DNA from 3 places in the Peribacillus sp. FSL R5-0717 genome. Region 3 is predicted to be linked to each of the others. Evidence: riboswitches for the same ligand, from Rfam matches in the RefSeq annotation. Region 3 holds a riboswitch; each other region holds the start of a gene.

Region 1 (10,797 bases), 920 kb from region 3:
TTGCTTTCATTTTTCCTATTGAATTGCCGCGCGATCCGGCTGTGTGGGGGATCTTCGGCATTTCCTTGCTGTTCAGCTTCATCATCAATACACAAATTAACTTATTGACGGGAATCACTACCTTTTTCTTATATAATAATGCCGGATTGATCCGCGCTAAAAGGGTTATCATTGATTTATTTTCCGGTCTGCTGCTGCCAATCAGTTTCTACCCGATATGGGCGCAGGAAGTGATGAAATATTTACCCTTTCAAGGGATCAGCTATGTACCAAGCATGATTTTTACGAATGGGTACAGTTCAGGCGAAATTGGCATGGCGCTTTTACAGCAGTTAATTTGGTGCATCATTCTCATAATACCGATTCAGCTTTTATGGATAGTCGCAAAAAAACAGCTGATTATTCAAGGAGGTTGACGGGATGTTTTATGTATCGATGTTTTTTCAATATGTGAGTCAGTATATGAAAACAAGATTGCAATATAGAGCGGATTTCTTCATGGAAATCCTATCAGATCTGCTGAATCAGGTCGTGAATCTGGTATTTATATTGGTCGTTTTCGGGCATACCCAATTTTTAAGCGGCTGGAGCCGTGAAGAAATCATATTCATTTATGGGTTTTTCCTTATTCCATTCGCCCTTTTTTCTGCCTTTTTCAACATTTGGGATTTTAATGACCGCTATATCGTCAAAGGTGAAATGGACCGGATATTAACAAGACCGATACATAGCCTTTTTCAAGTCATTTTAGAAAGAATCGAGCTTGAAGCGTTATTTGGTGTTGTAACCGGTTTGATCATCATATTCTATTCGGCGATTTCATTGGATTTGCAGCTTGCGTGGTATGACCCGATTCTTTTCATCGTTTTTGCAATAGGCGGGGCACTTGCCTATGCAGCCATATTCGTTGCGATAGCAAGCATTGGGTTCTGGTCGGATGCGAAAACATCCATCATGCCAATGATGTACAATATCGGGAACTACGGGCGCTATCCTGTAGATATTTATAATAAGGTCATCCGTTTTGTCCTTACATGGGTGCTGCCATTCGCGTTTGTCGGTGTCTATCCGGCATCTTATTTCCTAAGAAAAGAAGAATGGTATGCATATGCATTTGCCACACCTGTAATTGGGGTTGCCTTTTTCGTGATATCCATTTTCATATGGAATCAGGGAGTGAAGAGATACCGCGGGGCAGGGAACTGAAAGAACCCCTTCAACAGATTCATGTTGAAGGGGTTTTTGTTTAGTTCCGTTTTTTCTTTCTTTCGATATATCTTGCTTGGGCTTGAACATATTGCTGTTTTTCCTCTTCCGTTTCCGGAATGACCTGAGGTACGTTTGTCGGCTTACCGTCTTCATCAATGGCAAGCATCGTTAAAAAAGCGCGTGCCGTAAGCTGTTTTTCACCTGTTAATAGGTTCTCTCGCTCCACTTTCACGAATACCTCCATTGATGTGCGATGAGTACAGGTGACATAAGCTTCAAGGTTGATCGCGTCCCCTGTTTTGATGGGGGCCAAAAAATCAAAAGAGTCGCTTGAAGCAGTCACAACGGGTTTTCGACAATGTCGCATAGCGGAAATGCAAGCTATTTTATCGACATAGGCCATTACTTTTCCGCCAAAGATGGTATTATGATGATTTGTATCCGGTGGAAAAACAAGGTCGGTTAAAAAAGTCCGTGACTGCTGTGTTGGATGGGCAACGTTCTTTTCAATCATTTGCCTGCTGGTTTACTAAAAGGTTTTTACGGACGACTTTTGCTGCTTCGACCATGTTTTTCAGGGAAGCGACGGTTTCCGGGATACCCCTTGTTTTCAGGCCGCAGTCGGGATTGATCCAAAACTGGTCTTTATCCAATACCTTGATGCCCCGTTCAATCATATCGACCATTTCTTCCACTGCCGGCACACGCGGGCTGTGAATATCATACACCCCCAGGCCAATGCCTTTTTCATATGTTTTTTCCTCGAATGCGGAAGCGAGCTCCCCATGACTGCGGGATGTTTCGATGGAAATTACATCGGCATCGAGGGAGGAGATGACATCCATGAAACTGTTGAAGTCGCAATAGCACATATGCGTGTGAATTTGGGTTGTATCCTCCACGCTTGATGTGGATATCAAGAATGAATTCACTGCCCAGTTCAAATACTCGTCGCGATCGCTTTTTTTCAATGGCAGACCCTCTCTAAGTGCAGGCTCATCAACCTGAATCATTTTAATTCCAGCAGATTCCAAGGCAATGACTTCTTTTTCTAAAGCGAGCGCCAGCTGATAGCAAACATTCTCCCTGGAAATATCATCACGGACGAAAGACCAGTTCAAAATCGTAACAGGACCTGTCAGCATTCCCTTCACCGTCTTCTTCGTCAGTGATTGTGCGTATACACTTTCCCTGACTGTCATCGGTTCGATGAAATGGATGTCGCCGAAGATGACTGGCGGTTTCACGCAGCGGGATCCATAGGATTGTACCCAACCCTTTTCTAAAAAGATGAATCCACCTAATTTATGACCGAAGTATTCAACCATATCAGTCCGTTCGAATTCCCCATGAACGAGAACATCTAAACCGATTTCTTCTTGGATTTCGATCCACCTGCCGATTTCTTCGTTAACGAATGTTTCATATTGCTTGGCTGTCCATTCTCCTCTATTGAATTTCCCGCGTGCTTGTTTAACTTCAGATGTCTGCGGAAAGCTTCCGATCGTAGTCGAAGGGAGAAAAGGCAATTTGAAAAATTCCTGTTGTTTTTGGTAACGGTCTTTAAATGGAAGCTGACGGCCGGCGGTCCTGTTTTTAACCTTTTCGACATTGGATTGTACAGACCCGTGTTTTCGGATATTCGAATTGGCTAACGTTTGAATCGTAAATTTATTGGCATCGACTTTTTCGGCGATTGCTTCAATGCCTTGATTATTCCCTTTGACCAAAAGTGTGATTTCCTCAAGTTTCTCATCAGCGAAAGCAAGTGCCTCTTTCACTTCTTTTGAAAGGGCGGTTTCATTACGAACGGTCACCGGGACATGAAGCAGGGAACAAGAGGGTTGTAGCCAGATTTGGTCCTCGGCTACCTGTTTCTTAAGTGTCTCGATCAATTCGATTTTTTTGGATAAATCAGATAGCCAAATGTTTTTTCCGTCAATCACACCCGCTGCAAGTACTTTGTCCTTCGGGAAACCGAATGCCTCAAGGTTACTTAAATTCCTCCCTTTATCATGTACAAAATCAAGACCGATCCCTTGGACTTGTAATTCGATGACTTCTTGGTAATGTTCCACCGCATCAAAGTATGTTTGTAGCATGATGTTCAGGTTTGGTGCTGCTTCATTCAGTTTTTCATAGAGGTAAGTAACGGTTTGCATATCATCCTTGGAAATGGATGAAACAAGGGAAGGCTCGTCCATTTGTACCCACTTCACGCCTTCTTGCTCCAACTCCCGCAGGATTTGCGTGTATAGGGGAAGCAGGCTCAGGATGATGCCAGGGATTTCTTCTTTATTGAAGCCTTTTGAAAGGGAGATGAAAGTATAAGGTCCGATCAACACGGGCTTCGTTTCAATCCCTAGCTTTTCCTTGGCTTCCCGATATGCTGTAAGTGGTTTATTTTCTGTTAAAGTAAGCTGCGCCAGTTTTAATTCAGGGACAATATAGTGATAGTTCGTATTGAACCATTTCGTCATTTCTGAAGCGATTTCATCATTGTTTCCCCGGGCCATTGAATAATAAACGGAAAGGGGGACACTTCCGCCTTCATAAGCTGAATAACGTTCAGGAACAAGACCGAACATGACGGACATATCGAGCATTTGATCATAGAAAGTGAAGTCGTTTACAGGGATGATATCAATGCCCCGTTGCTTCTGTTTTTGTAAGTTGCCTATACGGATGGCCTTTAGTTGTGCCGTAAATTCCGCTTTATCGATTTTACCTGACCAGTATGCTTCCAATGTACGTTTCCATTCACGATCTTCCCCGATTCGAGGGTAACCCAAACTGCTGCTCTTCAAAATTCCCATCCTCCTACATTCAATTGATCGAACAATAAAAAAAGCATTCCTAACCGTCAAAAAAGAAAGTTAGAAATGCTTAAAATAATAAAGTTGCATGCAAAATGCCCCTTACAATTATAAGGTCCCTAACACCTCCCTATCTCCCGTAGGTTAAAACAGTGTTGTCGAAATAGGCAGGTCTCCTGACTTAGGGAATATCATTAGCGGCTGGCCTTCCCGATCCGTTGATCAGTGGCATATCGAAAGACGCTAACATTCCCATTACAGTGGCGGGACCGTGCCGGAATTACACCGGACTTCCCTTTTAATCCTAATGAAAATTAGGAACCTATTTCCACATATGAAATTTTGTAAAACCTGCCTTGTTAACTGTTTGCAGGTCAAAGATTTATAAAATAAAAACTATTATAAAAATTTAGACAATCTTAACATATCCGACCAAAAGGGTCAACATGGAAAAAGGATTAGGGAAAGTTTCCGTTTAATGCGTTTGTCGGTGATAAGGCTGATTCCTAAAAAGAATATATTGTTTGGACAGGGAGTATGTATAGAGGAAGTGGCGTTTTGAAATGGGGCGTGGGGGATGACTTTCTACATCTTGATTGCAGGGATCATTTTTTGCATGGTGATGAGCATTCGTACGTTATTTCTTGTTGAGTCGAGAGGAAAGAAATTTTCTCTTGAAGATATGCTGTGGCTTGGCAATTTATATGCGACGATATTAGTTGGATTTGCACTGATATATTTATTATACGAGCTTCAGAATCATTCGGTGATTCTTGATATGGGCAATCGGTTGGATGGGACTTTCTATGAGCAATTGAAGACTTCTTTTTATTTTAGTGCGATGACGATGTTTTCTGTAGGGTATGGAGATATAGCCCCGATTGGCATGGGAAGGATGATAGCTACCATTCAGGCCTTCATTGGGTATACACTGCCGGCAGCGTTCGTGATTCGTACGGTGATCGATCTGGAGCAGAAAGATAGGAAGGATAAATGAAAGTTGTGTTTCTTTCGATTATTGGGTACTCTTACCATAATGAAAGAAATGGAGGGTTCAATATGACTGTTAAAATTGGCGAAAAAGCACCTGATTTCAAACTCCCTGCAAACAATGGTGAAATGGTTTCCCTATCGGATTTTAAGGGGAAAAACATTGTATTATATTTTTACCCAAAAGACATGACGCCAGGTTGCACGACGGAGGCCTGTGATTTCCGGGACCATAATGAGCAATTCGAGGAATTGAACGCGGTCATCCTTGGTATCAGCCCAGATCCAGCGGCACGTCATGAAAAATTCATCGAAAAACATGGATTGCCTTTTCTGCTGCTGGCTGACGAAAATCATGAAGCGGCTGAATCATTTGATGTTTGGCAATTGAAAAAGAACTTCGGCAAGGAGTATATGGGCATTGAACGTTCAACTTTCCTGATTGATAAGGCTGGAAATGTAGTCAAAGAATGGCGTAAAGTAAAGGTTAAAGGCCATGTCGAAGAAGCGCTTGAAACTCTTCGCGAATTCGAAAAATAAGGGATAGGCAGATGAAGGATGAGAGGATAACGAAGCTTGCAGCCAGGCTGGTTCATCATTCGATACAATTACAGCCTAAAGAGAGAATCCTCATACGGGGGCATATCAACACGAAACCATTATTAAAAGAGTTGATTGATGAAATATACAGAGTGGGTGCTTATCCATATGTGGAACTCGAGGACGATGAGATAAGCCGCCACCTGTTACTAGGGAATGTGAAGGAGCAGCTTGACACAGCTTCACAATGGGCCTTGAAGAAATATACGGATATCGATGCGGTCATCATCATCACTGGGGAAGAAAACAATGCGGAAATGACTGATGTTCCCATCGAGAGGCACCGTCTTCAAGGGGAGGCCATGAATTCCCCTACACTTTTTTATGTAAACAACCGACGTTGGGTCTTACTTAATTATCCCACCAAGGCATCAGCGCAAAAAGCCGGCATGACCTTCAATAGATACGAAGACTTTCTTTTGAACGTATGCACGATGGATTACGGGAAAATGGAGGCGGCTTTGAAGCCGTTAAAACATTTGATGCAACGTACTGACAAAGTCAGGATCGTTTCACCAAGGACAGATTTGACCTTTTCCATCAAAGGCATGCCGGCCGTCATATGTGCCGGAAAAAAGAATTTACCGGATGGGGAAGTATTTACGGCACCCATAAAAGATAGTCTCAATGGAAGGATATCCTTCAACACACCCACAACCTATGAAGGAATTACCTTTAGTGATATAGAATTAAACTTGAAAAAGGGGAAAATCATTAAAGCGACTTCCAATCGTGATCTTGAAATGAACCAAATTCTGAATATTGATGAAGGGTCCCGGTTTATAGGGGAGTTCGCTATTGGAATCAATCCATACATATTGGAACCTATGGACGATATTTTGTTCGATGAGAAAATAAGCGGGAGCCTGCACTTGGCTCTTGGGCTTGCCTATGATGAAGCGGATAATGGAAACCGGTCATCGATACATTGGGATATGGTCTTGATCCAGCGTCCGGAATTTGGGGGCGGTGACATCTATTTCGACGACGTCCTGATCAGAAGGGATGGCTTTTTTGTTTTGCCGGAATTACAAGCATTAAACCCAAATTCTTTAAAATAAAGCCTTTTTTAATAAGGATGAGGCTTTTGTCCAACTCAAAAAGGGGACACCCGAATATGCTTTATTAAGGGAATACCTCCTCAGAGAAAGTTGCGCGGGACACATAGAGCCCGTGTTTTTTTATGTTAATAAAAGGGGGAGATAAACATGTTAATACTTTCGACTGTCATTCCGAATGAAGGTATCCAAATGAAAATGATGAAAGCTTTTCCTGATTTGAACTTCATTTATCAAAAAGAATGGAAAGGTGGGCCGCTTCGTGAAGCGGAAATCTTAATTACATATGGTGAAGATTTAACTGAAGAAATCATTGAGAAAGCAGCGAACTTGAAATGGATCATGGTCATGAGTGCAGGGATGGAACTATGCCATTTAAAGCCATCGAGGAACGAGGCATTATGGTGACCAACGCAAGAGGCATACATAAAATCCCGATGGCCGAGTATACGATAGGGATGCTTTTGCAATATGAAAAGAAATTGAAGCTGCTTATGAAGAATGAAAAAGAAGAATTGTGGGATAGAAAGATTGAAGTAGGGGAATTAAATTGCAAGACCATGCTCGTATTGGGTGTAGGAGCAATAGGAGGGGAAGTGGCTCGTCTTGGGAAAGCCTTTGGGATGAAGACGATAGGAGTGAACCGGAGCGGGAAACCGGTGGAATCCATTGATCACGTGTATGACCTGGATCATTTATTGGAAGCCATACCGGGAGCCGATTATATAGTATCCGTCCTGCCAAGTACGGATGAAACGAAGGGCCTTCTGCAAAAAGAACACTTCAAAGCCATGAAAGAATCTGCAGTATTCGTGAATATTGGCCGCGGCGACTTGATTAAAGATGAAGTGCTGATCGAAGCCCTGGATGCCGGGGAATTGTCTCATGCCATCTTGGATGTATTTGATCCGGAGCCTTTAGGAAAAGGGCATCCGTTTTGGAGGATGGAGAATGTTACAGTCACACCGCATCTTTCAAGTAAAAGCGGAGAATATTTACCAAGGACCTTTGCTATATTCGAAAAAAATATGCGTGAATACCTGAAAGCTGGAAAAGACTTCACCAACGTAATCGACTTATCTAGGGGATACTAAGTTCAATGCAAAAATGGGAAAGAATCAAGTCTTCATGAATAAACTAAAAAAGAATGGTTAAGCCATTGAATTATTGACAAATTCAACGGATAAAAGGTACACTATTTATAAACATTACAATTTAAGAATGCATACTTAATGAGAAAAAGAGGTGGATGACGGTGTCTGAAGTTCAGTTAAAAGAAGCGTTGGATTCCTTAAAAGATACCGGTGTAAGAATAACTCCTCAACGCCATGCGATACTTGAGTATTTGATAAGCTGCATGTCCCACCCTACCGCTGATGATATATATAAAGCGCTGGAAGGCAAGTTTCCGAATATGAGTGTGGCAACGGTTTATAACAACCTGCGTGTGTTCCGTGAGGTAGGTTTGGTAAAAGAACTTACGTATGGGGATTCTTCGGCAAGGTTTGATTTTGTGACGACGAATCATTATCATGTAATTTGCCAAACTTGCGGTAAAATTGTGGACTTCGATTATCCTGCATTGGATGAAGTCGAGCATTTCGCAGCACAAGTCACTGGTTTCAATGTTAGTCACCATCGGATGGAAATCTACGGCGACTGTATGGATTGTGCGAAAAAAGAATCGCATTAAAAAAAGTTCCTCCACTTGGTTGGAACTTTTTTTCATGTTTATGAAGAAATGATACAATTGTTAAAGCCTTCTTGAAAGGGAATTCAGCTAATCGACTTAATCATGCAGGCTTTTCCGGTTATATTTTTCATTGAATTCTTCGCCTTCCAACTTTTTGTCAAGTGTCAATGGTTCTTCACAATGCATGCAAATATCTACGCGTCCTAGTATTTTTGTAGGTTTGCTGCAGTTAGGGCAGACAACCTGGATCGATTTTGTAGAAAGCATTCCAATCCAGAAATAAACCCCTGTGCTTGCGATTATGAATAAAAGGCCCAGCCCCATGAAAATCGTCATGACAACAGGGTGTGTTTTGAAGAAAAGCCCAAGGTACATTACGATAAAGCCAATGAAAATCAAACTCAAAGCAAAAGTGCGTATTTTATTGATTTTGCTAGAATATTTAGCCATGGATTGTCCCTCCTAAAATATAACTTTAACTATAACATAAACAATGGATGGAACAAAAAAGAAATAAAGGATACATATTACTTTTGAATTGAAATGGTTTGGGGTAAGGGAACTAAGCAGGAATTTGAAGAGTATTGTCGAAAATCTAAAAAAAAGGTTTTGGAGGAATTTATGATGGAAGATATCCTTCGCCCGATTTATCAAGAGCGAGCAAGTTTAAAATCTACACTTGGAATCTTGTTAGTAGAAAAAAGAGATGATAATAGCCCGATTACCGATACGTTTGACTACATCCTTTTTGTAATTGCAGACGAAGCAGAAGAGGCCGTGTTTTTAAAACACTACACATACCAGGATAAAAAGGCGGCCCTGCATATCGTAAAGGAAGACCAATTAAAAGAATGGCTCCTATTAGGCACGAACCGCAAAGTGGTTGACTGGATATATAACGGGAAGGTCCTTTTTGACCGGAACGAATATCTGGACCGTTTGAAAACCGAAATCCGGGAGTTCCCCTTCTATGGAAGGAAGTTAAAGATGGGGATGGAGTTCGCGAAGTTAATTCGCAGGTACATGGATGGGAAAAGCTTCTTTGAAAAAGGCCATCATCTTGAGGCATACAATCATATCGTTCATTCCCTGCATCATTTGGCACGTTTGGAGATAATAGAACAGGGCTTTTATCCGGAGGTTACTGTCTGGAACCAAGTGAAGCATATGGAACCTGAAATTTACAAGCTGTATAAAGAATTGATCAGCAGTGAGGAAACGCTCGAAAAAAGATTGGAGCTTTTATTCCTTGCGAGCGAATTTCTTATATATTCGAGGACGAATGCAGGTTCACAGCATTTGGTCGAAATAATGGGAATGAAAGAAGATCCGTGGACGATTGCAGAGCTTATGGAGCATCCGGAAGTTAAGTTTTATTCAGTAGACCTAGGCGTTTTATTGGAATATTTGATAGAGAAGAAGGTAATCGATGTAATCAAAGCGGAGACAAAAGGGCACGAGGTATATCATCGGTTTTATCGTGTATCAAAAAACTTTTAAAAAAATGCATTTTTATTGTTGACCAATAATAATATAGGTGTTATATTAATACATGTCGCTGCGGGACATCAGCTTTCGCAGCTTCATCAAAACAAAAAAAAAAACATGTTGACAACAGAGTTGAAAACATGATAAGATGTAAAAGTCGCTTACGAAGTAGGCAACATCAAAAATGCTCTTTGAAAACTGAACAAAACAAAGCGCCAACGTTAAATTTTAAGTGAGCACACACTATCAAAAAAGCAAATGAGCAAGTCAAACATTTCTTCGGAGAGTTTGATCCTGGCTCAGGACGAACGCTGGCGGCGTGCCTAATACATGCAAGTCGAGCGAATCGATGGGAGCTTGCTCCCTGAGATTAGCGGCGGACGGGTGAGTAACACGTGGGCAACCTGCCTATAAGACTGGGATAACTTCGGGAAACCGGAGCTAATACCGGATACGTTCTTTTCTCGCATGAGAGAAGATGGAAAGACGGTTTACGCTGTCACTTATAGATGGGCCCGCGGCGCATTAGCTAGTTGGTGAGGTAATGGCTCACCAAGGCGACGATGCGTAGCCGACCTGAGAGGGTGATCGGCCACACTGGGACTGAGACACGGCCCAGACTCCTACGGGAGGCAGCAGTAGGGAATCTTCCGCAATGGACGAAAGTCTGACGGAGCAACGCCGCGTGAACGAAGAAGGCCTTCGGGTCGTAAAGTTCTGTTGTTAGGGAAGAACAAGTACCAGAGTAACTGCTGGTACCTTGACGGTACCTAACCAGAAAGCCACGGCTAACTACGTGCCAGCAGCCGCGGTAATACGTAGGTGGCAAGCGTTGTCCGGAATTATTGGGCGTAAAGCGCGCGCAGGTGGTTCCTTAAGTCTGATGTGAAAGCCCACGGCTCAACCGTGGAGGGTCATTGGAAACTGGGGAACTTGAGTGCAG
Region 2 (10,797 bases), 1.2 Mb from region 3:
GAGAGGTTGGGTGGTCATTGCCCAGGAAGAAGGGGCATTGAAGGAAATCAACCAAGATCATGGCTTGTTGGCGATCATGATTGGAGGACTTCTGATTCTGGGTACGGGAGTCATTTATTTTCTTTCCAGGCAGATTTCACGCCCCATCCAAGACGTAGCTAACGCCGCTGTCCAGGTTCGTGAAGGCAACTATGATATCCATTTCAAAGAGGAAGAGGAAATCAAGGAAGAAGAAATTTATGAACTGATAGAATCATTTAAGGAAATGACCAATCGATTGAAGGTCATGGAGAAGTTGCGGGCGGAATTGCTCGCGGGCGTAACCCATGATTTGAAAACGCCAGTCACTTCCATTAGCGGACTGATACAAGCGGTTAAGGATGATGTCGTCAAGGGAGAGCAAAGTAAGGAATTCCTCGATATTTCCTTAAAGGAAACTCAGCGTTTACAAGGTATGATAGAGGATTTACTCAATTATAATGCCATATCGGCAGGCGCTTTTAAAATCCAGGTGCAAAAAGAGAATATCAATATATTCATCAAGGAAATCGCCTATCGCTGGCAGGTGACCCAAGATAATGATCAAGCGTTCGCTTTGGAGATAAAAGTTCCTGATGAACCGGTCTTTGGTCAAATTGATTCATTGCGGATGCAGCAAATCGTCATTAACCTTTTGAATAATGCCAGACATGCACTTGACGGCAAAGGGAAAATAGCGATTCATCTTTATGAAAAGGATGAAGAACGAATCTGCATTGATGTTCTGGACAGCGGGAGGGGGATTCCGAAACATGAACAGCTATATGTGTTCGAACCATTTTATCGAGGCGAAAACAAAAAGCTGAAGGTACGTGGGCTAGGTTTGGGACTGCCATTCAGTAAGATGCTCGCAAAAGCGCAAAAGGGAGATCTTGTGCTTAAGGATAGCGATGAACAAGGCACCACCTTCACGATTATCATAGAGAAAGCGGATAAGATATAATAAGAGGTTGTCCGATTTAATGGACAACCTCTTATTATGCAGAATGTTAACTGATTAAGCTAATTGGCTGATTGCCCGCCATAATTGTACATGACGGACCTTCCTTGGAAGGAAGCGTCCCATTTCTTCTTCGTTATAGCCCGCATGCAAGTTCTTATGGTCGAAAATGATTGGCCGGCGAAGTAAATCCGGGTTATCTTGAATAAGCTTGCAAAGATCATTAAGTGGTATATTATTTATATCGATATTCAGGCTTTTGAATTTTTTGGAACGGGTTGAGATGATTTCATCTGTCCCGCCTTCCGTTTTACGTAAAATTTCTTTTATTTCTTCTATAGAAAGAGGTTGGGAATATAGGTTACGTTCATTAAAGGAAATTTCGTTCTTCTTAAGCCAAGCTTTTGCTTTACGACATGCTAAACTGCTTGGGGTAGTATAAATTGTTACCATTAAAATCGACTCCTTCAAAGTTTTCAAGTTTATTGGAATGAAAATATTTTTATATTTGTGATACTCTTACTTTAACGTTCCTTTGTGTCAGCAAGATGTCAAGAAAAATAAACTTAAATGTTATTTTAAAAAGAAAGGGAGAAAATGAAATGGAATCTGCCTTTAATGAAAAAGAAACGGTTTGGGTAATGAAACCGAATAAGGACCTGCATATGCCGATATTTAATAGTGGTGTGAGAGAAGTATCATGACAGGGGATTTTTGGTCACCAGTCAGGCTATCGATACAAGTAGCGGGACTATCGGGTATCCTTGTTTTCATTTTAGGAATTTTCCTGGCGCGAATGATGGCTAAAAAGCAATTCAGGGGAAGAGTCCTGCTGGAAACAGCGTTATTATTGCCGCTTGTTTTGCCGCCGTCCGTCGTTGGGTTTTTATTGATCGTGATTTTTGGCAAGAATGGACTGCCGGGACAATTCATTGAAATGGTTTTTGACCAGCCCCTGATGTTCACGTGGTGGGCTGCGGTCATTGCATCTACCGTGGTAGCTTTTCCGCTAATGTACCAATCCGCTAAAACGGGCTTTGAAGGTATAGATGAAGAAATTGAAAATGCAGCAAGGGTTGACGGGGCCGGGGAGTGGAGGTTATTCCTGTTTGTAAGCCTCCCATTGGCGGTCAAATCGATCGTCACAGGTGCCATCTTAAGTTCAGCGCGTGCGTTGGGGGAATTCGGGGCCACACTCATGTTTGCCGGTAACATTCCCGGACAGACACAAACCATACCGACCGCGATTTATATCGCCATGGACTCCGGGAATATGACATTGGCCTGGCTATGGGTTGCCGTAATCATTGTCATTTCATTCATTATGCTTTTTATCGTGACATACATAAAATGAATGCTGTTTTTCGTATATGCTTATGAATAAGCGAGGTGCCGCTTCTACGTCCTCTTTATGGGTGAATCCGTTTTTTTCGTAAAGGTTTCGTGCGGGAAGGTTCATTTTACCGGTCGAAACGGATATCTTTTCCCAGTCGACGTGTAATTGGAGAGCATGCAACAATGCGTCCGCAATACCCTGCCGAAAATAATCAGGATGGACGACCATTCGGCAAATCAGCAATTGGCCATTCTCTTTTGTATAAGATATGGCACCAGCTAAGGCATCACCCTTTAAATAGCATAAAAACGTTTCATGGCAATGTATGAATTGTTCATATGTTTCCAATAGAGGAGGTATATCGGCAAAACCGATCATTTCTGCTTCCACCTTATAGGATTCTTTCTGCAGTTTAAATAGCTGCTGGCCATAGTCTGATTCCAGGTCCCGAATTCTCATGATCAAATCCTATCACTCCTTTTCATTACATTATAATGGAAGAGGGGGATTATTGTTTCTAATCAGTCTGTGTTATAATCGACAAACAATATGAACTAATGAAATGAGGAAGAAATTTGTTAACATTTGAAGAAAAATTGAGCATTATTGAAACTTTTCCGGAATTACAGCGAAAAGACGTTTCATTGGGACGTGTGAACTTCCATTATCCAGATAGCGTCCAGGAGAAAAAGATCGTCGTTCAGCACTTGCATCCCAATGGAAATGGGTTCGTTTACGCAGGGCAAATGAGAAAAAAAGACACTGACCGTAAAGGGTTTATCAATATACGTGACTATAATGAAGCCGAATTAAAAGAATTGATCCAAAGAAGCGTGGATTACCTATCTGAACCTCCGGCTGAAATTGAAGAAGAGGAAAACGAGTTCGCTAGGTTGGAAGGGGCATGGATTGGCCCTGAAAAGCAAGAGCTTACACTTCAAAAGGAAGACCTGCTTTGGAATGTTTATTCAGGGTCGAATCTTGAGGAATGTTTCGAAAGTCCGGTTGAGGCGGAGCGCTACTTATTGGACGAAGGCTTCCGACAAAGCAAGAAGAGGAATATGTAGAATTTTAGGATAATTTGTCGGTTGATTTACGGCGATAATCTTGTTTTTTTAGGATTTTCCATGATATAATATGAGTAATTATTTTTGTTCGGAAAAGTTTGATAGAAGGATTTACTGTAATAGGATTCCTCTTGAAACATTATCCAGAACCAAAAATAGTAATAAAATGGATTTTTCCAAACACAGGAGGAACTATCATGGTACAAGGTAAAGTAAAATGGTTTAACGCAGAAAAAGGTTTCGGTTTCATCGAAGTTGAAGGCCAAGACGATGTATTCGTACATTTCTCAGCTATCCAAGGTGAAGGCTTCAAAACGCTTGAAGAAGGCCAAGAAGTTTCTTTCGAAATCGAGCAAGGCGCTCGTGGACCACAAGCTGCTAACGTTCAAAAATAATTGAACGCATATAAAAAAAAGACTCCGATTTTGGAGTCTTTTTATTTTTCCTTTTTTTCGGCGATTTCCTTTAATGCTTTGTCCAATTTTTCTTCGATCCGTTTAGTACGATTAAAATGCCCTGACAGGAAAAACACGATGAATATAACGAATGCGACAAGCACTAGCATAAAAAGGATAGGAAGGAACTGGGTTATATTCTCAGTCATTGGATATCATCTCCTTTTTTCTCCATTATACTTCATGCTTACCGTTGCTATGATTGAGGGAGCCAAGTTTTAAAAAAAACACTGAAAGGGGATATGCGAAAACGCAATCCCCTTTCAGTCAGTTCTGGAATAGCGAAGCGAACTTTTGAAGTCTGTGCAGGTCTGATTCTTGATACATCTGTTCTATCTTCAATGTCACCAATAACTGGCTCTTGGCAAATAACATATCCCGGAAATGATCGACCGCCCCACAAAAATGATTATAATTGGTTTCGCCAGTGCCGAAGACTCCCGTTTTCAGGCGAGCAATAGGCAACTGTTCCAGTTCTTTATAAAAGGCTGCTGATTTAGCGGGAAGCTCCCCATTGCCCCATGTATAGGTGCCGACGATCAAGGCATCGTAATCCGGCAATGTACGTAAATCGAATTCATTCATTCGATATAAGAAAGCCTCAGGTAAAAGGGCAGCGAGGGCTTCGGCAAGCGCTTTTGTATTGCCGCCGGCAGAATGATAGACAATGGCGATTTTACAGCTCATCGAACCCATTGCTGGCATTTACTTGACTGTATGTCCTTGACTTCTGTTCGAAGAAATCGGTTTTGGTAAGGCCGATGGATTCATCATCGAACGTTTTGATCCATGGCATCGGGTTCTCGCCATACTCTTTATACAAATTTTCAAGGCCTAGCATACGTAACCGTTTGTTGGCGATATATTCGATGTACTCATTGAATTCTTCCAAATCGAGATCGGCTTTCGTTTGGATATCTTCGAGCATATATTCAGACCATTCCTTTTCGAGTTCGACTGCTTTTTCAATCGTTGTATAGATGAACTTCGTGTTTTCTTCATTATTTAACTCAGGATATTCATACATCAAGATTTGAACGAGCATGCCAATGAAATCGAAATGGACCATTTCATCGCGATGAATATAGGATATCATCGTAGCTGAACCGGTCATTAGATTTTGGCGTCCTAGATTATAATAAAAGGCGAAAGCCAAATAGAAATAAATCCCTTCAAGGTTCGTTGAATGGATCAGTGCCTCGAATAAATGCTGAGGGCTGGGATCGTCCACGAACGTTTGATAAGCATCAACGATCGGTTGGTTACGCTTAATCACTTCAGGATGTTCTTTGATGCGGTCGAAAAGCTGTTTTTGCTTGCCTACCGGAATCAAGGAAGCAAGGATATAGGAATAAGACTCATTATGGATCGATTCCTGCTGGGCCATGTTGGCCAGGATAGCTTTTGCCGCCGGATCTTTTATGTACCGAAGGATCTCTACTAAAGTTGGCGTTTGAAGACTGTCCATTCCAGCAATCATCGTAAGGATATCGAGAAAAGCGTCCTGGATATCTTCATCCAATTCGCCCCACTGCTTTTTATCCTGAATCATGTTCACGCTCGAAGGCTTCCAAAAGTTATTGATGAGCTGTGTATAGGTATCATAGAATTTTTCATACTGTATATCGTTCCAAAGGAGGAAGCCTGAAGCTTCTCCTTTGAAAACACCGGTTGCCTTTGTTGGATGCGTCGGTTCGAGCATCCGAATTTTTTTTATATGATTGGTCATTCGTGAAAACTCCTTTAAGAATAGATTACTGGGTCATGATTGACGTTAACTTGAACAGCTTTCGCAGGCATTGTCATATTCGGAAGACGTCGAACGAACATAATACGTTGATTTCAACCCGCTTTCCCATGCCGTTAAATGGATATCCAAAAGGACCTTCGCTTTGATTGTATTGTGTACATACAGATTAAAGCTGATTGCTTGGTCAATATGGCGTTGGCGGGCTGCATTTTGCCTGATGCTTTCCAGTTGATCCAAATTGAATCGCGTCTTTTTATAATATTCATACGTATTTGGCGTCAAGCCTGGTGCGGTCACCTTGAATTTGAAGTTTTTCTTTTCTTCGTAAAATTCAATTTCATACAAAGGATCGATTCCATCCGTGGAATTACCGATTTTGGCTGTCGATGAATTGGGGGCAATCGCCATTAAATAGCCATTACGGGTTCCGTGCTCCTGCACGTCTGCTTTTAAATCCAGCCATTTTTGATCTGTATAGTCACGCAGTTCGAAATAGTCCCCTGTATGCCAATCAGAACCTTCAAAGTATGGGTAAGATCCTTTTTCCTTGGCCAGTTCGTTGGATGCCTTGATAGTTAAGTAAGCGATCTTTTCGTATAAAGCATCTGCAAAGCGAACAGCCTCATCGGATTCCCAATAAATATTCTGTGTGGCAAGTAAATGATGCCATCCAAACGTTCCTAAACCAATTGCCCGGTACCGTTTGTTCGAGATGGATGCTTGTTTGACAGGAAGATTATTCACATCAATGACATTGTCCAGCATACGGATCTGAATGGGAATCAATCTTTCCAGAACATCGCTGCCCACCGCTCGGGGCAAGTTAATGGATGAAAGGTTGCAGACAACGAAATCGCCGCTTTTACGAACCACAACAACATCTCCATCTTCTGTTTCATATTCATCCGTGATCGTCGAAGGGCTTAGGTTTTGGGCAATCTCCGTGCAAAGGTTAGAACAATAAATCATACCTTTATGTTTATTCGGATTCTTCCGATTCACTTCATCGCGGTAGAACATATACGGTACGCCTTCTTCTAATTGAGAAATCATGATGCTTTTCATGATGTCCATCGCATTGATTTTTTCAAAGCTATAGTTTGGAAGCGTGCCATTTTCTGCGGCCTCGACAGCAAGTGCATAATGATTCCTGAAGCTTCCTTCGCCTTTCTTTTCGTCATAAAGATCTTCAAGTGAAAATCCAAGGGTTTGCTTAACGGTATGCGGATCGAAAAGATACCATTCTTTTCTGTCGCGTACAGCCTCCATGAATAAATCCGGTATGCATACACCTGTAAAAATATCATGTGCTTTTAATCTGTCATCCCCGTTTTGAGTCTTCAAATCGAGGAAGCTCATGATATCTTTATGCCAGGCATCCAAGTAAATCGCGATGGCACCTTTACGTTGCCCCAATTGATCGACACTTACAGCTGTCTGGTTGAATAGTCGAATCCAGGGCGTCGTGCCGGAACTGTTTCCAGAGAAACCGCGGATATCGGAACCAAGCGAGCGAACCTTACCGACGTAAAGACCGACACCGCCGCCGAATTTAGATACTTTTGCCGCATCGTAGTTTGATAGGTAAATTCCGTCGATGGAATCTTCAATTGCGTCGATAAAGCAGGAGCTTAACTGTCCATGTGTTTTACCTGCATTGGAGAGTGTAGGAGTCGCAACGGTCATATAAAGGTTGGACATGGCCCAGTATGCTTCTTTTATCAGTTGCAGGCGGTGCTCCGTTTTTTCCATTCGCATGATTTCCATCGCGATGATCATGAAACGTTCTTGCGGCAGTTCGAAGACCTTGTCCTTTTTTGGGCGGGCCAGATAACGGTCATTCAATAAGTAGATGCCTATGTAAGAGAATAATTTATCTTTTTCCGGGTCGATCACCGATCCCAATTCCTCAATTTCCGCTTTTGTATATGAAGATAGCAGTTCTGGTTTATAAATGGGATAACGCTGACCTTCCGATAGCTGGGATAGTTCTGTGATCAGCTCATAGAACGGGCCATAACTCTTGCCTTCATAACCTCGATTGGCTTGTGCATCCCTATACATTGTATTCAACAGTTCTGCTGCAGCAACGAAAGTCCAATCCGGGGCATCGATATCCACGCCTTCAAGAGCGAGCTGAATCAGTTTTTTTGATGCCTGTTCTTCGGTTGAGTCACTTTTGCGATCAAGCCATTTTGTAAAACGCTTTTTGAACTTTTCCATATCGAGACGGCCTTCGAATTCCTTCGATAACATCTCAAGCTGGATGGATTTCGCTTCTGTGTCATTTTCACTTATGGTAGAGTTATATGTTTGAGTCATTAATAATCCTCCTTGTTAACTTCCGCTAAAATAAAAAAACCGCCCAAAGAATTGAGCGGATCAAACGATAGAATAAATGAGGCATGAAAAAATAGCCGTTATACTATCGTTTCATCATCTCAATCCCCGAAGAATAAGAAACGTGAAAAATTCAAGGCAGGTCTCCTGACTCATGATCATCCTACTTTGAGTCCTTCCCGTATAGAGAGCTATACAGTGGTTTTCTCATTTCGTCACATTTACAGTTGCGGGGACAGTTCCGGGTTTACACCGGATTCCCTTTTCAGCCATCACTGGCACCTTGGATTATAAAAATTCTATATATAGTTATTGGAATTGTTTATGTAATCAATATCTAGTATTTCTGCTTATATTATCGTAAGCCATATACGATGATAATTCAACTAATATATTTGAAAAAAACCAACCCTTATCTATTGACAAAGTGATGGAAGAGGGTGGGGGAATGAAAGATTTTATGGGGGAATGGATAAATCAAGCGCTGATTTTACGGGATTTTGTGTTAAAATAAAGTGTCTAGTAAAGGTGGCTCTCCGTTATTGCACTGAGGGGATTCGCGGAAAAATATTTATGAAAAAGGGGATAAAATCTTGGAAAAAGTATTAGTTTTTGGACATAAAAACCCGGATACAGACACAATCTGTTCAGCAATCGCTTATGCAGATCTTAAAAAACAGCTAGGTATCAACGCTGAACCAGTTCGTCTGGGTGAAGTGAATGGTGAAACTCAATATGCATTGGACCAATTCAAATTCGATGCTCCCCGTCTTGTGGAAAAAGTTGCAGGGGAAGCTGATGGCGTAATCCTGGTCGATCATAACGAACGCCAGCAAAGTGCTGAAGATATTGACCAAGTCCGTGTGTTGGAAGTTATCGACCATCACCGTATCGCTAACTTTGAAACAAGCGATCCATTATATTACCGTGCAGAACCAGTTGGCTGTACGGCAACCATCTTAAATAAAATTTATAAAGAAAACGGCATTGAAGTCCCTAAAGCAATCGCAGGTCTTATGCTGTCTGCCATCATTTCCGATTCTTTATTGTTCAAATCCCCGACTTGCACGGAGCAGGACGTTGCAGCAGCAATGGAACTGGCTGCCATTGCAGGAGTCGACGCTGAAAAATATGGCTTGGAAATGTTGAAAGCGGGAGCTGACTTAAGCGACAAAACGATTGCCCAGCTCATCACTCTTGATGCCAAGGAATTCTCCATGGGAATGGCTAAAGTGGAAATAGCACAGGTCAATGCCGTTGATCCGAACGAAGTCCTTGCTAAGCAAGCAGAATTGGAAGCAGCGATTGAAGCGGTCATCGCAGTGAAGGAATTGGACTTGTTCCTATTCGTCGTAACGGATATCCTGACTAATGATTCCGTTGCCTTGGCTCTTGGTAAAGCGGCATATGCGGTTGAAAAGGCATATGACGTTTCATTAAACAATAACATCGCCGTCTTGGAAGGCGTTGTATCGCGTAAAAAACAAATCGTGCCGGTCTTAACCGACGTATTCAGCAAATAATACAGGAAAAGGGTTGCTCGTTAAAAACTTGGGCACCCTTTTTCTGTACATTCAAAAAAAGACTCAACCATCCCATTAAGGGTGTTTGAGTCTTTTTTCTTAATTTAAAGATTCCTTTTCTTTTTCATAGGCGATGACAATCAATTCTTTATTGGCTTCCTCGCCAAGTTTGCTTTCAAAGCTTTTCAGTTCCTTCAATAAATCCGGTGACAGATTTGCTGCCGTATAATCCTGCTCGGGTGTCATGCTTTTCGCTCCTTTCAAAAGGAAATGATTCATGTTATCTATTTTGTCGGTTTGAAAAGTTTCTATTCAGCAGAATTTTACTTCTTTAAGATATTTTACTTTCTGAGGTGGCGAGTTTTTCAAGCAATGTAGAACTTTCTTCATCGAGTCCTTGGACTTGGACAGGTATTCCCAAGAGCTGATATTTAAGAATAACCGTATCGACAGCACCGACTGCTGAAGCATCCCAGATCTTGGAATGGGAGAAGTCGATGATGATTGCATCGGCTTTTTCCTTGAAGTCGAACTTTGAAACAAAGTCCTGGACAGAAGCGAAAAATATTTGTCCGCTGATACGATAAGTGATTTTCTTAGCCTGGATGTCTGCCGTTTTCTCTACTGCCACTTTAGAAATTTTAGCCGAGAAGAAAATCATGCTTAAAAGCACTCCGGCAAATACGCCTTTTGATAAGTCATGTGTATAAAGGACAATGAGGACCGTCACGATCATCACGGTTGCATCCGACTTAGGAGCTCTAGTGAGCCTCTTTAGGGAAGACCAGTCAAATGTCCCGATTGAAACCATGATCATGACTGCGACAAGTGCAGCCATCGGTATTTTGATAAGTACATCATTCAATACCACGATTAATACCATAAGGAATGCGCCCGCTACAAATGTCGAGAGCCTGCCCCTTCCACCAGATTTAATGTTGATACCGGATTGGCCGATCATCGCACATCCTGCCATGCCGCCAAAACATCCGGCGATGATATTCGCAATCCCCTGGCCTTTGGCTTCCTTATTCTTATTACTGTCCGTGTCAGTCATCTCATCGACAATTTGAGCCGTCAATAACGATTCAAGCAGTCCAACAAACGCAAGGGCAATGGAATAAGGGAAAATGATCGCCAAAGTTTCGAAGGTCAAAGGGATGTCTGGAAGCATGAACATCGGAAGCGCTTCGGTCAATTGCCCCATATCCCCAACCGTCCGCACCGTAGCCCCCGTGGTAACTGCAACGATCGTCATGAATATGATGGCGACAAGTGGTGAAGGTATGACTTTCGTGATCAGCGGAAAAAGATAAATGATAGCTAATGAAACGGCTGTCATGACAT
Region 3 (10,797 bases):
CAAATAGCCTAGTCTCAAACCGGGGATCGCAAAGATTTTAGTCATTGATCTTAATATGAGTAAATGTGGAAATGCATTGATTAAAGAAGCATAACTAAAGGCATCCTCCGTGAAATCATAAAAAGCCTCATCCAGGACAACCAGGCAATCCGCTTTTTGGCATTCCATGATCAATTCCCTAACCGTATCCCGCTTAAATGAAACTCCCGTCGGATTATTGGGCGTACATAAGAAAATGGCATCATATTCGGGTAGTCGCGGAATCAAACGTTCCAGGTCCAATTGCCACCCAGGAGCATCAAGCTGGTGAAAATCGACCTTACATCCTGCTGCCAAACAAGCTTCAGCATATTCCGCAAATGCCGGCTGTATGATCAGCACCCTTTGATTGGCTAATCCGTTCGCTACCAGCATGATGATTTCAGCACCACCGTTCCCCATCAAAATGGATTCCTTGGGAAGTGCTTCTTTTTTTGCAATTAATTTTGTCAGTTCAATGGCATGCGGATCTGGATATTGAAGGATTCCTTCAAAAAACCCAGACCACTGTTCCTTTATGCGTAAAGGCGGACCCAATGGGTTGATGTTGGCACTGAAGTCGAGAACAGATTCAGGCATTTCGATTTTCAGCGCTTCATAAAGATAATGAGGATTAGAGCCATGAGAAGGTAACGTCAAGAATAATTCCCCCTAACCATAGCATCAGCAGAAATAGAAAAGATGACCGATGCATGATGGTAATCGTTTGTGGTATATGTTTTGCTTCCAATCGAACAAGCGGAACTCCCATCCTCGCACGGTCGGAAACAATTCCTTTGTACATATTACGGCCTCCAAGCTGTATTCCCAAAATCGCAGCAACGCCTGCTTCACACCACCCGCTATTCGGGCTTGGATGTTTTTTTGCATCATTGAATAATATCTTCCATCTGGCGCCGAATCCATGATAGCCGGATTTCGAGCTCAGCAACATCAGGAATCCGGTGAGGCGGCTGGGTATCCAGTTGACGATATCATCGAGCTTGGCTGAAGCCCATCCGAATTGCCCATATTTATCATTCTTGTACCCTACCATGGAATCGCAGGTATTAATCGCCCTGTACACCATCGCGAGCGGCGCACCGCCGATAGCTGCCCAAAATAATGGCGCTGTAATCCCATCACTGGTATTTTCCGCTACGGTTTCCACGGTGCCCCTGACGATTTCTGGCTCATCAAGATCAGCCGTATCACGGCCAACGATATAGGAAAGCTTTACCCTCGCTTCAGGGAAATCCCGTTCATTAAGCGGAAGGCAAACATCCATCCCAGCTTGCTTCAAGCCCTTCTGAGCTATCGTTGTGGAAATGACAACAGCTTCCCAAAGGATACCTGCAAGCGGATGGATTAGATAAGCCAAATAGACGGTAAGAAGTGTAATCAATAACACCGCCGATAGGACGATGATCAACATGAAGAGCCCTTTCCGTTTCTTATATGCCCCTTTATTGAATGCCAGGTCCAACTTGCTAATCAGCGTTCCTATCCATTTGACTGGATGCGGCCAACTTGGCGGATCTCCAATTAATAAATCAAGGAAGAACGCCAGCGTAACCGCAAAAAGATGATGATAAATCATAATTCCTCAATCCGTTTCCGATTATTCGTCAATGCTTCCACTGTACAATCATATACACCGCGGCTGATCAGCTTCCCTAACGGAGTGATGGTGCCTGCATATTGAAGCTTTGCCCCTCTTTGAGTTGCCGCAATCAACATGCTGTCTGTCGATGTTCCTGTTGCACAAGTATTTGTCACCTTATCCATGACAAGCAAATCATGAAGCGCTTTTACTTTTGCCTCGGTCGCAGTCACTATACTGTGGATATATGCCTCTTCTGCCAAATGCCCATTTACGAATATCCATGTATTTATCGTTCCTGGAGCGGAACTCCAAGAATGCCGGTCAGCTAATGAAGCGTCGATGGCATTCCCCACACCGGCCGTCACAATGATAAAAACCGAGAAATCTTCAGCTCTTAAAAGCTTGAAAGCGACCGTATCGAGAAAGACAGCTGTCATCATCCCTACCGTTTCCTGAGGCTCAAAACCATGAGCTGTTAAATAGTCGGCCATTTCAACATGATGATCCTCGCAATCATAACCATGATGGACGTGCCTATTCACAAAATACTTATGCCAGCCCGTCCCCGAACCAGTCACCCCAGAAGACATCGTTCTAAGCGGGATCGGAGACTTCAATTGAATCATCTCAGATCCGACTGTCAAATAAGATTCATCAATTTCCAACGGGATAGTATCCTGGCCATGCTTTTCCGGAACGATGAACATTTGCGGTTTCGGAAGGGCGGGATGCGGATGTTTTTCGATCGTCGTATGATATACACCCTGAATCCGTTCCTGTTGAAGCACTTCATTCGGGACATCAACAACCTGAATCTGCCCTTTCTCAAGCAGCATAAGCCGATCACAATATAATCCAGCCAAATTCAAATCATGAAAAATTGAAATAACGGTCAACTTCTGCTCTTTTGCCATTTTCCTCATTAGATCAAGAAGATCTTTTTGGTAGGAAAGATCCAAATGGTTCGTAGGTTCATCCAAAAAAAGGATTTCCGGCTCTTGGGCAAGGGCCTGTGCCAGCAGGACCCTCTGTCTTTCCCCTCCTGATAATCGATCGAAATGAAGATCCTGAAAATCAGCTACTCCCGTTTGTTCCATCACCCGCTGGACAATCGATTCATCTTCTGCGGACCAACTATGGAACCAACCTGATTGATGGGCATATCGCCCAAGCGAGACCGTCTCTTTTACTGTATAGGAGAAAGCTAATGAGGAATGTTGAGGGAGCACGGCAATGACCTGTGCAAGTTGCTTTGACGAATAATCCTTCAAATCCCTGCCGCTTATCCGTACGCTTCCGCCTTTATAATCAAGCACCCCGCTAAGCATACTTAAAAGCGTCGTTTTCCCGCTGCCATTAGGACCAAGAATCCCGAATAATTCCCCCTTATGTACATCAAAAGAGACAGAGTCCAAAACAGCTTTGTTGTGATATCCACCTGTTAACCCTTTTACTTCAAGCATCCGTTTTACCCTTCTCTCCGTCTCTTTAATAAAATCAGCGCAAATGCAGGTGCCCCGATAAGTGAGGTGATCACCCCGATCGGCAGTTCCGATGGGGCAATGATCGTTCGTGCTACAAAATCGGCCAATATCAAGAATCCGCCTCCTATCAGCAATGACAACGGAAGCAAATGTTTATGGTCAGGTCCCCAAATCTTTCGAACAAAATGAGGAATGACCAATCCTACAAAGCCAATCGCCCCTGAAACGGCAACGGCTGCCCCTGTCAATGTCGAACCGGCTATCAAGATCCACATTTTCCGCCGCTTGACATTCACACCTAAGTGTTTTGCCCGGTCTTCCCCGAAAGTCATCGCATTCAATTCACTTGTATTCATGATCAAGGTCAACGAACCAATGATAAAAAACGGCAAAATGATTACGATATAATTCCATCCGCGCATTGAGACGCTTCCCATCAGCCAGCCGATGATTTGTCTTAATTCGTCACCCGTCAGCGCAATCATCAATGAAATGAAGGCACTTAAAAACGAGCTGAAAATGATTCCCGTTAAAATGATCGTTTCCACTTTCATCGATCGATCCATTTTTTTTGCAAAAGTCAGTACGCAGAGCATCGTGAGCACTGAACATAAGATACTCAATGCCGGAAGGGTATATAAACCGATGAATGGCAGTGATATATTCAAAAATATCGTCAATACGGCTCCGACCGATGCTCCTGATGAAATACCTAATGTGTAAGGATCAGCGAGCGGGTTCCGGAGCAGTCCCTGAAAAGCCGCACCCGCAATCGCAAGTGATGCCCCAACCAAACCAGCGAGCAGCACCCGCGGCAAGCGGATGTTCATCACGATATTCGTAAGCATCACATCCGGATCGGCAGAAATCGGCAAGTGGAAAATCTCCTTGCCGATTATTTGCATAAGTACGGGAATCGGTACTGGCACCGAACCAAAGGAAATGCCTATCGTCATTGCGAATAACAAAATGAAAAACGCAATCAAATAAGCAAACGCCCATTTAGTTGTCAAATTGGTTCGGATAGACTGCTTTGGCAAGTTCCTCTACTCCCTCTATTAAGCGTGGACCGGAACGGGTCACCAAGTCAGAATGGACATCAAAGACTTGGCCATCCTTAACAGCATTTACGTCTTGCCATCCTTTTCGGGCCGTCACTTCACTTACTGCATCTTTCGTATAATAACCATACGTTGTAATGATGACATCAGGATTTGCAGCAATCATCGACTCTTCATCAATTTTTGCCCAACCGTCCAAATCAGCAGCGGCATTATCCGCTGAAATAATAGTAAGCATCTCATTCATGAAAGTATTTTTCCCAGGTGTGTATATTTCCGGTGAAGGCGAAACTTCCACTAAAACGGTCTTCCTATCCTCTTTCTTTACGGATTTGGCTTTTTCCTGGATATCTTTGAGCTTCGTTTTCATATCCGCAACGATTTCATTTGCCTTATCATGTTCTCCCGTTGCCTTTCCAATCATTTCAATAGATTCATAGACTTGGTCAAAGCTTTGTGCATCGTTGACTACGAGTACATCTATTCCGGCATCCTTAAGCTGCTGTAAACCCTCATTTGAATTATGGGCACTTGATGCATGCGCAAGAACAAGGTCAGGCTTCATGGAGACAATCAGCTCCGTGTTCATTTCCATTCCGCCTACTTTTTCAATTTCTTTCGTTTCCTCCGGGTAATTATCATTGTCGGAAACACCAACGACCTTTTTACCCAAACCAAGTGCAAAGACCACTTCCGTATTACTTGGTATCAACGAAACGATTTTCTTCGGTTCTTTTTCTATCGTAACTTTTTCCCCACTTGCATCTTTAATCGTAACCGGGAAAGCTTCGTGTTGTGCATGATTCGTTTGCTCTTTTTCTTTTTCTTTTCCTTCATCAGCAGCACCGCAGCCTACCATCATGCCTGCAGTAAGTAACATCAACAGTATCAGACCAAAAATCTTCTTCATTTTCATTCCCCACAATCTTTTTATTTAATTTCTTTATATCCAACAGAGAAAACCAATACTGGAAGATACCCCAAAAACAAAAAGCATCTCCCGTTAAACGGAAGATGCTTGCATGGCAACAATATCAATACGGACTCTTTCTTAGGGTCTGCCACACACCTTCCCATCCGCGTAGGTTACAGGTGTACGAATTCTGGCAGGTCTCCTGGCTCATGGTCATCGTCAACGGCACCTTCCCATATCTCATACAGTGGTACACAGCCGTCAGCTCCCATATACAGTGGCGGGACCGCGTTGGCATTTCACCAACTTCCCTTTTAAGTCATTAAGACACCAAATCGTTCATATGTATATAATTTTCACTGCCTTCATTATACACCATGTAAGAATCGATTATTATATGATTTTTCTGAACAAGTGCGAAATGCCCCTTCCACCTTCAATGCTTTGAAGCATTTTCAATCAGCGACGCAAACCCATTGATCGATAACCCTGGTGAAATCCGAACTCGATGCAGAGCATGCATCCCTTGGTCGCTTGAAGCTCCCCCAGGTTCGGTAGTGACTGCCATCTTATATCCAGCTTCTTCTGACAGCCTGAGACTCTCTTCGTTATACCGGCCAACCGGATAGGAAAGCACTGTCGTGTCCTGGTCGAGGATATGGTCGAACAGCACCTTCGACTGAACCATTTCGGCTTCTTGCTGCTCTGCCGTCATGCGGTTCAGCTCCAAATGGCTGATGGTATGGCTTTCAATTGAAATCCCATCCCTGCTCATCTCCAACATTTGATTTTCAGTCAGGTGATGACCTTTATCAATGGACTTCCCAATCATGAAGACAGTTGCTTTCATATCATTTTCTTTTAATATCGGGAATGCCTCCGTGTAGTTATCTGTATAGCCATCATCAAAAGTAATCCAGACGCACTTCTCACTTGGCATCCGATTCACGGTTAAAACGAGGAATGCTTCTTCAGGGGATAATGTATAGTAACCATTCTCCCGAAGCCAAGCCATCTGTGATCGGAATTCCTCCCTTGGAACCAGAAGGCCATTCCCTTCAGAAATGCTGTGATACATCAAGATCGGAAGCTGGACCGGGGACTCGGCCTTTAACCAGTCTCCCGTATCGATTTGCCCCTCCGTATCCTGCCCGGTCCCATTCTCAGCCGCTTCGGCCACTTCAATGTCATCTTCCGCAACCGGTGCAGCCGTCTTTGTGCCTATCCCCTCTAAAATCCATTGTGTGCATCCAGGTAAAATCAAAACCCCCAGCAATGCCGCCATTCTTAACACTCTATATTTTTTCACTATCATTCTCCTGATTTTTTATAGTATAATAGTACCAGAAAACCAATGAACAATAAAGTATTCCATTTAATGAAAAAAGAGGAAAAATGAAAGCTTAGCGACACGCTAAGCATTTATGAGGATTTTTTTTCATAAGTATGTGCTATTAGCTTGAAAAGTTTGCCTATAAGAAATATAATAAATAAGTCGTCGACTTTAATATATGTCCCAGTAGCTCAGCAGGATAGAGCGACAGCCTCCTAAGCTGTAGGTCGTAGGTTCGATTCCTATCTGGGACGCTAAAGTTTATAAGCCCTGTTATAATGCGGTTTCTCCGTGTTGTAGCAGGGTTTTTTTCTGTTGATTTTTTGATGGGAAACGCAGGTCTCAATTATTACATCAAGCCATATAGATTTAAAATCTGATTGCAAACTATGCATAAAGGTTGGAAATATTGGCGAACAACCATACAACTGTTTGAAACTAAAAAAATTCTTATTTATCACGTCGATATATACAAATACTGATTTCTGGATATAATCATGTTTTTTTATAATATATGTTTTAACCTGTCCCATCCGGGTATACAAATACTGTAAGACATTCTCACCAAAGGAGATGATAGTGCATGATTAGTACAATCAGAAGCCAATGGAACAAAGAGAATGACGCAGCGGTGTTTAGTCCCGGTGATCAGCGTTAGAGTCAATTGAAGAGTTGGATGATAATCAAGCATGGGAATTACTAGTCTTCTCATCCAAAGGAGGAAGATACGATCATGAGTATTTACAGCCTATGGAATCCAGAGAATGATGAAGCAATTTTCAGTCCGGGTGATCAAAAACCATTCAGTACGCTCATACGAGTAGACTCGGATAAACACACACACACTGACAAAACACTTGAATATGAATTACATGGCACCGTACTGAATGAAATTTAGTCGTAGCAGGAATATACCGAAAAAGGATGGAGCGATTGCTCCATCCTTTTTCTTTTATTTATCTAATTTCAGTTTCGCCAAGGCATCTGCCAATGCAGTATTGATCGGCTCTTCTTTATTTTGCTTTTTCATATAATTGGATACTTCATTTTTGGATACTTTTTGATTTTTATTTTGACCTCTTCGTTTATTGTAAGAAGATAGTTTTTCGTGAAAACCGCACTTACAGGTGAATGTCTGTGCTTCTCCTTGACCGCGCATTTCCATCTTTTTATGACATTGCGGGCATCTGGCATTTGTTACACGTGAAACACTTTTTTTGTGGCCGCAATCACGATCTTGACAGACAAGCATTTTTCCCTTTTTACTATTCACTTCCAGCATCAGCTTGCCGCAATCAGGACATTTCGTTCCTGACACGTTATCATGCTTGAATTTTTGGTCACTATTTTTGATTTCATGGACGATATTTTTGGCGTAGGAGCGCATATCGCCGATGAAAGCCTGTTTTGGCAGCTTTCCTTTTGCTATCGCAGTTAACTTTCGCTCCCATTGAGCTGTCAAAGCTGGAGAACGCAAATCTTCAGGTGCCAATTGAAGAAGTTGTTTTCCTTTCGAGGTGACATGAAGGCCCTTTCCTCTCTTCTCGATCAGGAAGCTATTGAACAGTTTTTCAATGACATCCGCACGTGTTGCAACAGTTCCAATCCCGCCAGTTTCACCAAGAGTCTTGATGAGCTCTTTGCTTTCCCCTGCCATGAAACGAGCGGGATTCTCCATTGCCGAAAGAAGCGACCCCTCATTGAATGGTTCCGGCGGTTTCGTGTCACCCTCTGTTTGTTTCACAGTCGAAATGGTTAATCTGTCACCTTTTTGAACGTTCGGAAGCAGTTGCTCCGCAAGGCCATCTTTAGCTTCTTCCTCATCGAATTGGTGATCATAAACTTCCTTCCAACCTGACTTCAGGATGACCTTCCCTTTTGCCATGAACATCTCCTGCCCCATTTTTGCGGTGATGGTCGTTTGTTCATATTCAAAAGGCGGCATCAATACAGCAAGGAACCTTTTAACGACCAAATCATAGATTTTCGATTCTTTGTCGCTCAGTTTTCCCGGCAGCGGCGTTTGCTCAGTGGGGATGATTGCATGGTGATCAGAAACCTTGCTATCGTCCACGAACGATTTATTTGTTTTAATCGGGCTGCGCAGGATCCTCGATGCATACTGGGCATATGGTTTAATGCTTACAGCCTGCAATCTTTCTTTTAGCGTATCAACCAAATCCGTTGATAAAAAGCGTGAATCCGTCCTTGGATAAGTCAAGACCTTATGGCTTTCATATAAGCGCTGCATGATCGATAACGTCTCCTTCGCCGAATAGCCGAATTTCTTATTGGCGTCCCGTTGAAGTTCTGTTAAATCATATAAAGAAGGGGAAAAACTTTTCTTATGTGCCTTGTTCACTTCAACCACTTCTGCACTTTTCCCCTTAACGGCTGCAAGAACCTTTTCTACCTTGTTTTTATCAAAAGTGCGGATATCTTTTGATTGGGCATCTTGCCAGACGAGGCGCAAATTGGGTTCTGCAATAGCCGAAACGCCATAATATTTCTTAGGCTGGAACTGTTTTATTTCCTCTTCTTTTTTTGCAATCATCGCAAGTGTCGGCGTTTGGACCCTCCCGCAGGATAATTGGGCATTATGCTTGGTCGTTAGGGCACGCGTCGCGTTCATCCCAACGATCCAGTCCGCTTCCGCCCTTGCTACAGCAGAGGCAAATAGGTTTTCATACTCCTTGCCATCTTTCAGATTTTTAAATCCATCTTTGATCGCTTTATCCGTTACAGAGGAAATCCAAAGCCGCTTGACCGGCTTCTTCACATTCGCTTTTTCGAGGATCCAGCGTGCAACAAGTTCCCCTTCACGGCCTGCATCCGTTGCAATGATGACATCCTTAACATCATTGCGATTCAATTGTGTTTTAACCGATTGAAACTGTTTGCCTGATTGCTTGATCACGACCAATTTCAAAGTAGGCGGCAACATGGGCAGGTCCTCAAGGCGCCACGTTTTATATTTTTCATCATAAGATTCCGGATCTGCATGGGTAACCAAATGACCCAGTGCCCAAGTGACGATATACTGATCGCCTTCAAAAAAGCCATTCCCCTTTTTCCCGCAATTCAACACTTTCGCTATATCTCTGCCGACCGAGGGTTTCTCGGCCAGAACGACTGTTTTACTCATATTAACATCCTTTCGCTTTTAAACTGGTTCCTCTATTATCTCATATAATTTATGACAGGGCGATAATGCACCATGGCATTGGATCGGTTGGTTCACTTTAAGGATTCCCCGTACCCACATATATGTAAATTAATAGATTAGATAGCATTCCCGTGCAGATTTTAGTATGATGAAACGTAGGGATTTTTTCAAATTAATTGGGAGGTTCAATATAAAATGAGCTTACTTTCTATAGATAAATTAGCACACAGCTTTGGCGACCGCACCTTATTCAAGGATGTATCATTCCGCCTGATGGCCGGCGAACATGTTGGTCTGGTCGGGGCAAATGGTGTCGGGAAATCAACGATGATGAATATCATTACAGGGCAACTCATCCATGATGATGGCCGGGTCGAATGGACACCTGGTGTCGAATATGGCTATCTTGATCAACATACGATACTTTCAAAAGGTAAATCGATTCGCGACGTCTTACGGGATGCATACTTACCTTTATTCGAGCAGGAAAAAGCACTGAATGAAGTTACAGAGAAAATGGGTACGGCCACTCCGGAGGAACTTGAAGAACTCTTGGAACAAATGGGTGAAATCCAGGACAAGCTGGAAGCCGGCGGCTTTTACAATCTGGATATTAAAATTGAAGAAGCGGCACGCGGTTTAGGGTTGGATGCAATCGGTTTGGACCGTGATGTCTCTGCCCTGAGCGGCGGACAACGGACAAAGGTTTTACTAGCCAAGCTACTTTTGGAACAGCCTGAAGTACTGCTCCTAGATGAACCGACGAACTACTTGGATGTGGAGCATATCCGCTGGCTGAGCAGCTACTTAAAGGAATATCCTAATGCATTCTTATTAATTTCGCATGATACCGAGTTCATGAACGGCGTCGTCGACGTCATCTTCCATCTTGAATTTTCTAAACTGACCCGTTACACGGCAACTTATGAAAAATTCCTTGAGCTGGCTGAATTGAATAAAAACCAACATATTAACGCCTATGAAAAACAGCGCGAATTCATTAAAAAGCAGGAAGATTTCATTGCAAAGAATAAAGCACGCTATTCAACGACCGGACGGGCAAAGAGCCGTCAAAAGCAATTGAATCGCATGGAACGCATCGACCGTCCGGAAACTGCAATGAAACCTACCTTTGACTTTAAAGAGTCACGTGCGAGCAGCCGTTATGTCTTTGAAGGTGAAGATCTGGAAATCGGATATGACCGCCCACTGCTTC

Evidence for each region. Region 3 has a riboswitch for cobalamin ahead of NYE65_RS12105 (ABC transporter substrate-binding protein). Riboswitches for the same ligand answer to the same signal wherever they lie in the genome.
Region 1: another riboswitch for cobalamin. It lies ahead of metE (5-methyltetrahydropteroyltriglutamate--homocysteine S-methyltransferase); the one in region 3 lies ahead of NYE65_RS12105 (ABC transporter substrate-binding protein).
Region 2: another riboswitch for cobalamin. It lies ahead of NYE65_RS17750 (ribonucleoside-diphosphate reductase subunit alpha); the one in region 3 lies ahead of NYE65_RS12105 (ABC transporter substrate-binding protein).

The regions. Positions count from the first base shown of each region.
Region 1 covers NZ_JBBOOF010000001.1:3,398,245-3,409,041, forward strand. The annotation lists gene NYE65_RS16385 (ABC transporter permease) at 1-416, shown strand, start outside; gene NYE65_RS16390 (ABC transporter permease) at 421-1,206, shown strand; gene NYE65_RS16395 (acyl-CoA thioesterase) at 1,247-1,723, opposite strand; gene metE (5-methyltetrahydropteroyltriglutamate--homocysteine S-methyltransferase) at 1,716-4,025, opposite strand; cobalamin riboswitch at 4,175-4,366, opposite strand; gene NYE65_RS16405 (potassium channel family protein) at 4,603-5,022, shown strand; gene bcp (thioredoxin-dependent thiol peroxidase) at 5,085-5,555, shown strand; gene NYE65_RS16415 (aminopeptidase) at 5,567-6,676, shown strand; gene NYE65_RS16420 (hypothetical protein) at 6,824-7,081, shown strand; gene NYE65_RS16425 (D-2-hydroxyacid dehydrogenase) at 7,042-7,767, shown strand; gene perR (peroxide-responsive transcriptional repressor PerR) at 7,923-8,366, shown strand; gene NYE65_RS16435 (YgzB family protein) at 8,463-8,816, opposite strand; gene NYE65_RS16440 (nucleotidyltransferase-like protein) at 8,991-9,866, shown strand; rRNA gene NYE65_RS16445 (16S ribosomal RNA) at 10,131-10,797, shown strand, end outside.
Region 2 covers NZ_JBBOOF010000001.1:3,672,647-3,683,443, forward strand. The annotation lists gene NYE65_RS17705 (HAMP domain-containing sensor histidine kinase) at 1-982, shown strand, start outside; gene spx (transcriptional regulator Spx) at 1,037-1,432, opposite strand; gene modB (molybdate ABC transporter permease subunit) at 1,680-2,333, shown strand; gene NYE65_RS17720 (GNAT family N-acetyltransferase) at 2,295-2,774, opposite strand; gene NYE65_RS17725 (hypothetical protein) at 2,891-3,382, shown strand; gene NYE65_RS17730 (cold-shock protein) at 3,580-3,777, shown strand; gene NYE65_RS17735 (hypothetical protein) at 3,819-3,986, opposite strand; gene NYE65_RS17740 (flavodoxin domain-containing protein) at 4,105-4,524, opposite strand; gene NYE65_RS17745 (ribonucleotide-diphosphate reductase subunit beta) at 4,514-5,566, opposite strand; gene NYE65_RS17750 (ribonucleoside-diphosphate reductase subunit alpha) at 5,612-7,909, opposite strand; cobalamin riboswitch at 8,048-8,228, opposite strand; gene NYE65_RS17755 (manganese-dependent inorganic pyrophosphatase) at 8,521-9,450, shown strand; gene NYE65_RS17760 (hypothetical protein) at 9,550-9,696, opposite strand; gene NYE65_RS17765 (SulP family inorganic anion transporter) at 9,782-10,797, opposite strand, start outside.
Region 3 covers NZ_JBBOOF010000001.1:2,476,289-2,487,085, forward strand. The annotation lists gene cobD (threonine-phosphate decarboxylase CobD) at 1-678, opposite strand, end outside; gene cbiB (adenosylcobinamide-phosphate synthase CbiB) at 653-1,618, opposite strand; gene NYE65_RS27235 (adenosylcobinamide amidohydrolase) at 1,615-2,331, opposite strand; partial or broken gene NYE65_RS27240 (heme ABC transporter ATP-binding protein) at 2,338-3,087, opposite strand; gene NYE65_RS12100 (FecCD family ABC transporter permease) at 3,093-4,148, opposite strand; gene NYE65_RS12105 (ABC transporter substrate-binding protein) at 4,111-5,085, opposite strand; cobalamin riboswitch at 5,258-5,432, opposite strand; gene NYE65_RS12110 (polysaccharide deacetylase family protein) at 5,519-6,367, opposite strand; tRNA gene NYE65_RS12115 (tRNA-Arg) at 6,596-6,669, shown strand; gene NYE65_RS12120 (hypothetical protein) at 7,149-7,313, shown strand; gene NYE65_RS12125 (DNA topoisomerase III) at 7,368-9,560, opposite strand; gene NYE65_RS12130 (ABC-F family ATP-binding cassette domain-containing protein) at 9,777-10,797, shown strand, end outside.